DNA from 3 places in the Streptomyces sp. NPDC018000 genome. Region 1 is predicted to be linked to each of the others. Evidence: riboswitches for the same ligand, from Rfam matches in the RefSeq annotation. Region 1 holds a riboswitch; each other region holds the start of a gene.
The links. A riboswitch is a leader RNA that binds a small molecule or an ion and turns the genes downstream of it on or off. The one in region 1 is predicted to bind thiamine pyrophosphate.

Region 2: another riboswitch for thiamine pyrophosphate. It lies ahead of thiD (bifunctional hydroxymethylpyrimidine kinase/phosphomethylpyrimidine kinase); the one in region 1 lies ahead of thiO (glycine oxidase ThiO).
Region 3: another riboswitch for thiamine pyrophosphate. It lies ahead of ACH4EW_RS22200 (thiamine ABC transporter substrate binding subunit); the one in region 1 lies ahead of thiO (glycine oxidase ThiO).

The regions. Positions count from the first base shown of each region.
Region 1 covers NZ_JBIRGM010000010.1:108,495-112,411, forward strand. Annotated here, with positions in the region: gene thiO (glycine oxidase ThiO) at 1-955, opposite strand, end outside; TPP riboswitch at 953-1,065, opposite strand; gene ACH4EW_RS21360 (NAD(P)/FAD-dependent oxidoreductase) at 1,449-2,702, shown strand; gene ACH4EW_RS21365 (Rv2175c family DNA-binding protein) at 2,773-3,138, shown strand; gene thiE (thiamine phosphate synthase) at 3,241-3,894, shown strand.
Region 2 covers NZ_JBIRGM010000012.1:35,585-39,501, reverse strand. Annotated here, with positions in the region: gene ACH4EW_RS22830 (ABC transporter ATP-binding protein) at 1-432, shown strand, start outside; gene thiD (bifunctional hydroxymethylpyrimidine kinase/phosphomethylpyrimidine kinase) at 660-1,502, opposite strand; TPP riboswitch at 1,494-1,588, opposite strand; gene ACH4EW_RS22820 (hypothetical protein) at 1,686-1,946, opposite strand; gene ACH4EW_RS22815 (SHOCT domain-containing protein) at 2,210-2,494, opposite strand; gene ACH4EW_RS22810 (ATP-binding protein) at 3,608-3,917, shown strand, end outside.
Region 3 covers NZ_JBIRGM010000011.1:99,316-103,232, forward strand. Annotated here, with positions in the region: gene ACH4EW_RS22195 (ABC transporter permease) at 1-1,360, opposite strand, end outside; gene ACH4EW_RS22200 (thiamine ABC transporter substrate binding subunit) at 1,507-2,616, opposite strand; TPP riboswitch at 2,691-2,807, opposite strand; gene rlmN (23S rRNA (adenine(2503)-C(2))-methyltransferase RlmN) at 2,849-3,917, opposite strand, start outside.

The DNA of each region.
Region 1 (3,917 bases):
TCTCGGTGAGCGGCAGTTCGGTGATGCCGGGCACCAGTTCGTGGGCGTCCCGCAGCAGCTCGTAGACGCCGCCCGCGGTGACGGTGATGTCCCAGCCCATCTCCTCGGTGGTGGCGCCGACGACCAGTTCGCCGTTCTCGCGCGGTACGAGATAGACCTGGCTTCCCCGGACGACGGCCCGGACCGTCCGGGTGAGGAACGGCGAGGTCCGTCTCCTCGCCGCGGGCACGGTCAGCCGGAGCACCTGTCCCTTCACCGGCCGGACCGGCGGCACGACCTCGTCCGGCAGCCCCGGGAGCCGGCCGCTGAGGCTGCCCGCGGCGAGCACGACCTGGTCGGCGGCGAGCTCCGTACTCCCGGCGAGCACGGCTCCGGCGGCCCGGTCGCGTATCACCGTCAGGCGCTCCACCCAGTCTCGGTGGAAGGCCACCCCGGCCCGCTCGCAGGCAGTCAGCAGTGCGGCGGCCAGCCGGCGGGGATCGATCTGGTGGTCGCCGTCGACCCGCAGACCGCCGCGGACGCCCGGCGTGAGCATCGGCTCCAGGCGGCGGCATTCGCGGCCGGTGAGCCACTGCGACTCCAGGCCCGAACGCTGCTGCAGGGCGTGCAGTTCCCGCAGATGGGCACGGTCGTCGGAGTCCAGCGCGACAGCCAGGGTGCCGCAGGCGCGGAAGCCGGTCTCCTGTCCGCTCGCCGCCTCCAGCTCGGCCACGAAGGCCGGATAGCGCGCGGCCGAGGCGACATTGAGCCCCAGCAGCAGCTGTTCGCCGTAGTGGAGTTCGGTGACGGCGGCCAGCATGCCGGCTGCCACTCGGGCGGCCCCGCCGCCCGGTTCGGGATCGACGACCGCGGTGCGCAGTCCGCGTTGCGCGGCCCGCCAGGCGGTCACCAGACCGATGATCCCGCCCCCGATGACAAGGACGTCGGATCCGTTTCCGTCCCGAGAAGAACGCATGGGCGTCCAGCCCCTCCCTTCGCCGGCATGACCCGGATCAGGTTCGTACGGTCGGAGGCCGCCCAGCCTCCCTCTCAGCCCGGTGCGTCCGGGCTCCCGCGAGTGTTTTACGTCGGCCACCCTAACGACCTCGCCCACGATTGTCAGAGGCGTCGCGGTGTCCGGGACCTCCGCCTCCGGCGTTGTCGTCAGTCTTCCCCAAGGTCTCGGCTTCGCTCGACCTGGGGGAGACCCCATCCGCTCCTTCCCCAAGCTCTCAGCTGCGTTCGAGCAGGGGAGACCCCATCCGACTCCCTCCTCCGCCTTGGATTCGAAGGCCCCAGACGCCGCTCCTTCTCCCACTGCCAATCGTGGGCGAGGTCGTAAATCCCCTCCTCCGACCCGGAAAGGGAGCAGCCCCGTGGCCCGTTCGCTCGGCGGACTCGTTCTCTCGCCGGTCGCCGACCAGGACTCCCCCTTTCCTGACGGTCCGTCAGATGCTTAAGGTGTACGGGTGAGCGAGCAGCAGCAGTCAGAGCAGCCGGACCGGCGGGCAGGGCGCCGTGTCGTCATCGTCGGCGCGGGCATGGCCGGCGTGCAGACGGCCGTGGCCCTGCGGGAACAGGGCTTCGCCGGCCCCGTAGTCCTGATCGGCGCCGAACCGCACCAGCCCTACGACCGGCCCCCGCTGTCCAAGGCGGTCCTGCTCGGCAAGGCCGAGGACTCCGCCTTCGACGTCGACTTCGAGGCGCTGGACATCGATCTGCAACTGGGCCGCGAGGTCACCGGTGTGCGGCCGGACGCGCATGAGCTGGACACCCCGTCAGGACCCGTTCCCTACGACGTCCTGGTGATCGCGACCGGCGCCGAACCTGTCGTCCTGCCCGGCGCCGAGGGCGTTCCCGGGGTCCATCTGCTGCGCACCCTCGACGACGCGGCACGGCTGCGGCCCGTCCTTGACGGGCAGCACGGCGTCGTGGTCGTCGGTGCGGGCTGGATCGGTGCCGAATTCGCCACCGCGGCCCGCGCCGCGGGCTGCGAGGTCACCGTCGTCGAGGCCGCCGACCGGCCCCTCGCGGGCGTGCTGCCCGCCGAGGTCGCCGCCCCGATGACCGCCTGGTACGCCGAGAGCGGCGCCGAACTCCTCACCGGAGCCAGGGTCGCCCGCATCGAACCCGGCCGGGTGATCCTCGCCGACGGCCGCACGATCCCGGCCGGAGCGGTCGTCGTCGGAATCGGCGCACGGCCCGCCACCGGCTGGCTGGCCGGCTCCGGCATCGCGCTCGGCGCCGACGGATCGGTGACCGCCGACGGGGCGCTGCGTAGCTCGCTGCCCGATGTGTACGCGGTCGGTGACTGCGCCTCGTTCCCCTCCGCCCGGTACGGAGAGCGCCTTCTCATCCACCACTGGGACAACGCTCTCCAGGGCCCGCGGACCGCCGCTGCCAACATCATCGGGGCGGGGGCCGAGGACGGTCCGGCGCCGCAGACGTACGACCCCGTACCGTACTTCTGGTCCGAGCAGTTCGACCGGTTCGTGCAGTACGCGGGCCATCACGGGGGCGGCGACACCCTGTTGTGGCGCGGCGATCCGGCCGGTCCCTCCTGGTCGGTGTGCTGGCTGCGGGACGGCGTCCTGGTCGCGGTCCTCGCCGTCGGCCGGCCACGCGATCTGGCGCAGGGGCGCAAGCTCATCGAGGCGGGGGCGCGGCTCGATCCGGCACGGGCCGCCGACCCCTCCGTACCGCTGAAGTCGGCAACCCTCTGACGGCGTATCCCGACCCCCGTACGGTCGGCCCGGCTACCGACTGTCGGTCCGGGATGGCACGCTTGTCCCTGTGACCGAGATTGACGCAAAGATCGATGCTCTCGTCCCCGACTGGCTCCACCTTCCCGACATCGCAGAGATGCTCGGTGTCGAGGTGACCCGCGTGCGGCAGCTGGTCAAGGAGGGCCAGCTCATCGCCGTACGACGTGGTGAGAACCGGGCGCTCCAGGTGCCCGGCGCCTTCATCGACGGCACCAAGGTGGTCAAGGGCCTCTCCGGAACCCTGACGCTCCTGAGGGACGACGGCTTCACAGACGAAGAGATGCTGGAATGGCTCTTCACCCCCGACCCGACCCTGCCGGGCACCCCTGCCCAGGCGCTGAGCGAGAATCGCGGCACGGAGGTGAAGCGCCGCGCCCAGGCGCTCGCCGTCTGACCGCAGGCCGCATGTGAGGGGCGGGCCGCGCAGCAGTGCGCTGCCCGCACCCCGCGCCGTGCCGACGACCGCTCCGCGACGCTCTCCAGGGGGAACCGCACCATGTCCACGCCTCGCGCGCTGCTGTCCGATGCCCGGCTCTATCTGTGCACGGACGCCCGCAGGCGCCAAGGCGACCTCTCCGCGTTCCTCGACGCCGTTCTCTCCAGCGGGGTGGACATCGTCCAGCTGCGCGACAAGGGCATGGAAGCGGCCGAGGAACTCGAACACCTGGCGGTCTTCGCCGAAGCGTGCAGGCGCCACGGCAAGCTCCTCGCGGTGAACGACCGGGCCGATGTCGCCCACGCCATCGGCTCCGATGTGCTGCACCTCGGTCAGGGCGACCTGCCGGTTGCCGCCGCCCGAGCCATCATCGGCGAGGGCGTGGTGATCGGCCGCTCCACCCACGCCGAGTCCGAGGTCGACGCGGCCGTCGCCGAGCCCGGGGTGGACTACTTCTGCACCGGCCCCTGCTGGCCCACCCCGACCAAGCCGGGCCGGTACGCCCCGGGCCTGGACCTCGTGCGGTACGCAGCCTCGCTCGACCAGCGGCGCCCGTGGTTCGCCATCGGCGGGATCGACACGGGCAACCTCGACGAGGTGCTGGACGCCGGAGCGCGCCGGGTGGTCGTCGTACGGGCGATCACCGAGGCCGCCGACCCGGCCGCCGCCACTGCCGAGCTGGCCAAGAGAATCCGGGCGCGCGCCGGAGCGTGATCCGGCCAGATGTCCGAAGGGTG
Region 2 (3,917 bases), on a different contig from region 1:
CAGGAGGAGGCGATGTCGCTCGCCGACCGGATCGCCGTCATGAACGCGGGCCGCATCGAGCAGACCGATGCACCGGTGGCGCTGTACGAACGCCCGCGCACCGCCTTCGTCGCGGGCTTCGTCGGCGCGAACAATCTCCTTCCGGGCCCGTACGGCATCACGGCCGTGCGCCCGGAGCGCATCCACATCGGCGCCGGTGAAAGCCACGGCAGCGACGTCGGGGACGACCGGCTCACGGGCATGGTCGTCGACGTCAGCTTCCACGGCGGTACGTCACACCTCGCCGTGCGCGTCCCCCACCTGGAGGAGCCGGTACTCGTCGCCGTCCAGGGCCCGTCCCGTGTAGTGCCCGGCGAGCGGGTCTCGCTCTCCTGGCCGTCGGAGGCCGCCGTCCGCATACCTGCCGGACCGATCGAGGGGGAAGAGCCATGACAGAGCACCGGCTCACCGCGCTGTTCGTACCGGAGAGCGCGTACGGACCCAGCAACAATTGCGTCGCCATCGGCGATGAGGACCTGGTCGGCCTCGTACCCGCAGGCGAGCAGGACGGGGGCCGGTTCGACCTGCTCGACAGCCCGAACCGCAGGAATGTCTCCGCACAGTCCGCCACCCGGCGGGGCCAGGTGACGGACCGGCAGTGCGCGACTCGTCCGCTTGCGTCAGTTGCGCGCTCGGATCCGCCAGCCGTGGTCCACCGGCCCGGTGCCGCCCCCCAGAGCGAACCCCGCCGCGATCGCCGCGGTGGCGTAGTCCTTGGCCTGGCTTACGGCATGGGGAACCGGGCGGCCTTGCGCCAGGCCCACCGCGATGGCCGAGGCGAGCGTGCAGCCCGTACCGTGGGTATGGCGGTTGTCGTGCCGGGGCGCGCGCAGCCAGTGCTCTTCTTCGCCGTCCGTCAGCAGGTCCACTGCCTCGCCCGGCAGGTGACCGCCCTTCACCACCACCCAGCGGGGACCGTACGTGAGCAGCAGCGCGGCGGCGCGGCGCATGCCTGCTTCGTCCGTCACCGCGATGCCGGTGAGCTGCGCGACCTCGTCGAGATTCGGCGTGGCCACCGTCGCAACCGGCAGCAGCGTGGTCCGTACGGCATCCAGCGCGTCGTCGGCCAGCAGCTTGTCTCCGTGCTTGGACACGCTCACCGGGTCCACGACGACCGGGGCCGCCACATCCGACAACAGCTCGGCGACCGCCCTGACCAGTTCGGGCGAGGAGAGCATCCCCGTCTTGACCGCCTGGACACCGATGTCGTCGACGACACTGCGGTACTGCGCGCGCACCGCTTCCACGGGGACTTCCCATGCGCCCTGCACACCCAGGGAGTTCTGTGCAGTGACAGCCGTGAGCACGCTCATTCCGTGGGCGCCGAGCGCCAGCATGGTCTTCAGGTCGGCCTGGATTCCGGCTCCGCCGCCGGAGTCGGATCCGGCGATCGTCAGGACGCGGGGTGGCGCGGTCTGCCGGCCGTCGGCGGGCAGCCCGCCGGAAACATGCGCCAAAGGCATGGATGACATCCCTCCGCCAGTACGAACTGGTTCAGGTTCGACGGGTGTGATCTCAGCCCTGGGATGGGGCACCCCGTGTCCGGTACGGCGGACAGACTAACCCGATCGCTCCGGCTCTCACATCGCCGGGACCAGTACTCGCACTCCCTATCGGCCCCCGATGGCCTCCCTCCTTGTACTCGCTCACTTCTGGCTGAGCTTGATCTGCTGGGTCAGGTTGCCGACCTCACCGCCGAGTTTCTGCGCGGGGGCGGCGAGGGCGGCCAGTGAGGACTCGACATCGACCGCTGCGGCCGTGTGACGGTCCATGGCGGCTGCGTGCTCCAACTGTGCCCACACGGCGGCTTCGGCCACCAGCGCGTCGCGCTGAGGACTGGCAACCGGATGCTGGGATGCCTGGGTAAGCAGCTCGCGGGCCTTCCGGCCAGGGGTGCTGTCGGTCATGGACCGAATCTTGCCAGCGGACGCGAGGCGACGGACGGGTTTCGGAGGTGGGCGCGGCTCGCGGCCCGGCGAGCATGCCTTGGCCGGCACATAACTCCGTTGCACCTCCGAGCCGGTGGTGTACACGCTGCTTTCGCCCCGCAGCCGACAGGCCCGGGCGTAGACGTCTGCACCCGAGTAGGGGCCTGCGAGGCGGCCAGGAGGTCGGCAGCCGATCTCCCGGACCTTCCACGTACGGTCAGCCGCCGGTCTGCGGCTGAGATCTACGCCGGGCCCGGTCGTGAGCCGCGAAGGGTAGCCAGGCGACGCTGGTATTCCTCTTCGTCGATCTCGCCGCGCGCATACCGCTCGGCGAGGATCTGCTCAGGTCCGCCCGGCGGGGGTGTCTTGTGCCAGGCGGGGTGCTCGCTGCTGGGCGGGGCGGGGCGGGCCAGGGCTCGGTAGAGCAGGACGCCGACGGTGATGATCAACGCCCAGAACAGCACCGTGCCCACGGCCATCGCGAACCAGCTCCAGCCGCTCATGCCGTGGTCGTACCAGAACATCATTTGCACGTCACTTCCCCAGGTCATCCCTCGTAGGGGGACCGACGGGACAAACCGCTTCGCCATCCATCATCGCTCGCCGCGGGTCTGGCAGCGAAGGGCCGCACGGCCTCGGCCCCCAGGGCCGCCGGGCCCGCCTTCGCCAGGCGATGCATGCTGGAGGTGAAGGCGGTTTCCGACAAGGCGCAGGAGGCCCGTGACGGTATCGCCGACATCGTCGCGGCCATTGGAGCGGCGGGGGACTCAAATTCCAACTAGGTGGATCACAGATGGAACGGAACCCTGGGGCCCGCACGAGGCCTGCTCAACTCCTGCTGGCCGCCTCACGTTCATCCGGTTACACAGAGCAATATCCAACGAGGGACCTTTTGGCCGAATCGATGCGATGACGGCAAAGCTCCCTCCCTTGACTCATCTGCAAGAACCAAGCGTGATCACCTTAACCGTGAAAGGAGTCTCACTTTCCCGTAAATGCGCGCTCTCGAGATCCGGGCGGGCACTTCGGGATGAGCAAAGGAAACGGTTTGTCTGTGATGCAGACATGGATGGAGAGCATGGCTGGATCTCACTCACCCGACACGACGTCACTGCAGGAAGCCTGTCGCTCTGGCGTCCAATCCATGGCCGAGCCCCTCACCGCCGTTCACTTCATTCGCAGCACCGAGGCTGCACTAAAGCGGTTCGGCGCGGGGCACTCATATTGCTACGACTACGCCATTCGAGTGGTAGCCTGTCAGCTTTGTTGCTGTCATATCTGACGCAGAGGATAACTATCACTATCCAAACCGGTGGGCCGCCCACCCTCTCCGGGGGAGCGGCTGCTCATTTCTCTTGTAGCTGTCCAGGCGCGGTGAAGGCCTGGGGATCTGCCGAGGGGGGTCTGCCGCAATGGGCACCCCCGTGGGAGGGGTTTGGATCCGCCAGTCGGTGCCGGCATCCGGTGCCGACTGGCCGCTTCCTACCGCTGAACGCCCCTGGGCTCCCTGCACGGTGGCCCCGTCCGGCGCACATCGCAGGGCAGGAAATTCGCAGCCAGCGGCTTGTGCCGCGTCCCGTCCGGAAGCGCGAACCTGCCTCCCCGCCGTCTGAGCAAGGCCCAGGACGAGAGGAAGAGCAATGCTGCCGACTGCTTGGTCGGGGGCACAGATCGCACTGTCCCCCCAAGAGATTGAACAATGGCCGAAAACGGCATCAGCCCGGGCCCTGGCCGACGACAGGCCTACGAGACAGTCCGCCTCGTTCCGCGTGCCGTCACTGGAGCGAGCGGTGCCGGTCTGCCGCCATCTGGCCCGGGTGTGGATGGATTCCGAGGACGTGACAAATGAGGGTGCCCGATGTGCGGCCCTACTCGTGATCTCTGAGCTGATGACCAACGCCATCGTCCACACGAACAGCATCTCGATCACCTGCCGCCTGCGAACGGACG
Region 3 (3,917 bases), on a different contig from region 1:
GCAGATCGACCTCCCGCCAGGCCCGCAGGGGTGACGCCCCGAGCACCGCGGCCGCCTCCCTCAGTCGGCCGTCCACCGCCCGCAGGACCGGCAGCATGGTCCGTACGACGAAGGGCACACCGACCAGCGCCTGGGCGAGCGGCACCAGAATCCATGAGGTCCGCAGATCCAGCGGCGGCTTGTCCAGGGTGATCAGAAAGCCGAAGCCGACGGTGACCGCGGACACCCCGAGCGGCAGCATCAGCAAGGCGTCGAAGCCGCGGACGAGCCGACCGGCACGCCGGGTCAGCGCCGCGGCGGCGAGCCCGCCGATGACCAGCGCGATGACGGTCGCGACCAGTGCGTACTGCAATGAGTTCCAGATCGCTTCGATCGGTGCGACCAGGAACGTACCGCCGCCGGCGTCCACGGACCGCAGGGCGCGGTAGTAGTCGAAGCCATGGCCGCCGGGTGTGGCCAGCGAGCGCTCGACCAGCACCCCGAGCGGCAGCAGTATCAGCACGAGCACGGTCAGCAGCACCGCGCAGAGCAGCGCCCACTGCCCGGCACCGCGCGGCCTGCGGGCGGTCTGTGCCGGGTCGACCAGCTTCAGCGCGGTCTCCCTGCGCCGTACGGTCCACGCGTGCACGGCGAGGATCGCGCCGACCGCGGCGAACTGCACCAGCGTCAGCACGGCGGCTGTCGGCAGGTCGAGCAATTGGGCGGTCTGCCGGTAGATCTCCACCTCCAGCGTGGAGTACCCCGGGCCGCCGAGGATCTGTACGACCCCGAAGGAGGTGAAAGTGAAGAGGAAGACCATCAGCGCGGCGGCTGCCACGGCGGGCGCGAGGGCCGGCAGGGTGACACGCCGCCAGGCGGCGAACCGTCCGGCGCCCAGCACCCGGGCGGCCTCCTCCTGTCGTGGGTCGAGCTGTGACCACAGCCCGCCCACGGTCCGTACAACCACCGCATAGTTGAAGAAGACATGGGCGAGCAGAATGGCCCAGACGGTGGTGTCGAGCCGTACGCCCCAGAGTTCGTCGAGGAGCCCGCCGCGTCCCAGAAGCGCCAGGAAAGCCGTCCCGACGACGACGGTCGGCAGGACGAACGGCACGGTGACGACCGCGCGCAGCAGTTGTTTTCCGGGAAAGTCGAAGCGGGCGAAGACATAGGCGCCGGGCAGCGCGATCAGCAGGGTCAGTGCGGTCGAGGCGAGCGCCTGCCAGGTGGTGAACCAGAGAACGTCGCGGATCTCCGGCCGGGCCAGCACCTCGCCGATCCGGCCGAACTGCCAGACGCCGTCCACCTTCAGCCCGCGGCCTACGATCGCGGCGACGGGGTAGGCGAAGAACAGCGCGAAGAACGCGATGGGCACGGCCATCAGGCCGAGCCGCACCGCGCTCCCGCGCCACGCCTTCGTGCGAGCGGAGCCCGCGTGCCCGGAGCGGGCGCGCGACAGCTCCCCGCGCGCCCCCTCCCCGTGTGTGTCCTTCCCGCCCGCGTCCGTTCCGCGTACGGGAGTCTTCGCTACTTCACTACGAGCGAGGACCACGACTGGACCCACTGCTCACGGTTCTTGGAGATCTTGTCCGGGGCGATGGTCGTCGGCTTGTCCACCGTCGCGCCGAATTTCGTGAAGAGTTCCGGCAGTTCAGCGCTCTTGACGACCGGGTTCACGAACATGTTGAGCGGCATGTCCTCCTGGAACTTCTTGCTGATCAGGAAGTCCAGCAGAGCTTTGCCGCCCGCCTCGTTCTTCGCGCCGTTCAGCAGACCGGCGAACTCGGTCTGACGGAAGCAGGTCCCGGTGGCGACCCCGGTCGGGGCCTCGGCCGGCTGCGGCTTGGCGTACAGCACCTCGACGGGCGGGCTGGAGGCGTACGAGACGACGAGCGGCCGGTCGGCCTTGGCCTTCTTGCCGCCTGCTGAGCCGGAGAACTCCTCGTTGTACGCCTGCTCCCAGCCGTCGACGACCTTGACTCCGTTGTTCTTCAGCTTCTTCCAGTAGTCCTGGTAGCCGTTCTCGCCGTAGGTGGCGATGGTGCCGAGGAGAAAGCCGAGGCCGGGCGAGGAGGTCGCGGCGTTCTCGGTGACGAGGAGGTTCTTGTACGCGGGCTTCGCCAGGTCGTCGAAGGACTGCGGCGGCGCGAGCTTCTTGTCGGCGAAGTACTTCTTGTCGTAGTTGACGCAGATGTCGCCGGTGTCGATCGGGGTCACCCGGTGCTCGGCGTCCAGTTGGGTGCCGGCCGCCACCTGGTCGATGCCCTTCGCCTCGTACGGCGTGAAGAGACCGCTGTCGAGGGCGCGGGAGAGCAGGGTGTTGTCGACGCCGAAGAACACATCGCCGCGCGGGGAGCCCTTGGTCAGGATCTCCTGGTTGAGCGCGACACCCGCGTCGCCGCTCTTCAGCACCTTGACGGTGTAGCCGGTCTCCTCGGTGAACTCCTTGAGCACGTCCTCGGAGACGTTGAAGGAATCATGGCTGACGAGAGTCACGGTCTTCGAATCGGAGCTCTTCGTGCCGCCGGAACCGGAGTCCGACGTGTCGGAACTCCCGCATCCGGCAACTGCCGTGACGCCGAGCGCGGCCGTGACAGCCGTCGCCGCAAGCTGCTTGGTTCTGCGCGTGATGCTCATTGTGGATTCCTCCTGGGTTTTGGCCAGGAAGAGACGCGGCCCTGCCCTTGGAGAAACGGGCAGGGCGCAACAGCATGAGTTGATGACCGAACTTCCTACCCGGAATGACCCGGGCGAGGTTCAGAGGGTCTGCGGCCGACCTGTTCTCGGTGCCGCACTCTCAGCGCTGTGGCGCTCCCCTGTCGGAATATGAAGTTGATTTCAGGCCCAGGTTACATTGGCCGTTCCGGCCTCAGCGCTCGGCCGCCGCCAACTGCCCGCAGGCCCCGTCGATCTCCTGGCCGCGGGTGTCCCGCACGGTCACCGGCACTCCGTGTGCCGCGATCGCCTCGACGAACGCCTTCTCGTCCTCGGGCCGCGAGGCGGTCCACTTGGAGCCGGGCGTCGGGTTCAGCGGGATCAGGTTGACGTGCACCCGCTTGCCCTTGAGGAGCCTGCCGAGCCGGTCACCGCGCCACGCCTGGTCGTTGATGTCACGGATCAGCGCGTACTCGATGGAGATCCGGCGACCGGACTTCTCCGCGTACTCCCATGCCGCGTCCAGTACCTCGCGCACCTTCCAGCGCGTGTTCACCGGCACGAGCGTGTCCCGCAGCTCGTCGTCCGGCGCGTGGAGCGAGACGGCGAGACGGCACTTGAAGCCCTCGTCGGCGAAGCGCAGCATGGCCGGCACCAGGCCCACGGTGGAGACGGTGATCCCGCGCTGCGAGAGCCCCAGGCCGTCCGGCTCCGGGTCGGTCAGCCGACGGATCGCGCCGACCACCCGGTTGTAGTTGGCGAGCGGCTCGCCCATGCCCATGAAAACGATGTTGGAGAGCCGCGCGGGCCCACCCGGCACCTCTCCGTCGCGCAGCGCCCGCATGCCGTCCACGATCTGGTGGACGATCTCGGCGGTCGACAGATTACGGTCGAGACCGGCCTGCCCCGTGGCGCAGAACGGGCAGTTCATCCCGCATCCCGCCTGCGACGAGATGCACATCGTCACCCGCTCCGGGTAGCGCATCAGGACGGACTCGACGAGCGTCCCGTCGTGCAGCTTCCACAGCGTCTTACGGGTGGTGTCGTCGTCACAACTGATGTGGCGGACCACGGACATCAGGTCGGGGAACATCACCTCGGCAAGTTTGTCCCGCGAACCGGCCGGGATGTTGGTCCACTCGGCCGGGTCGTGCGCGTACCGCGCGAAGTAGTGCTGTGAGAGCTGCTGGGCGCGGAACGGCTTCTCGCCGATCGCGGCGACGGCTTCCTTGCGCTCGGCGGGCGTGAGGTCGGCGAGGTGCCGCGGCGGCTTCTTGGCTCCG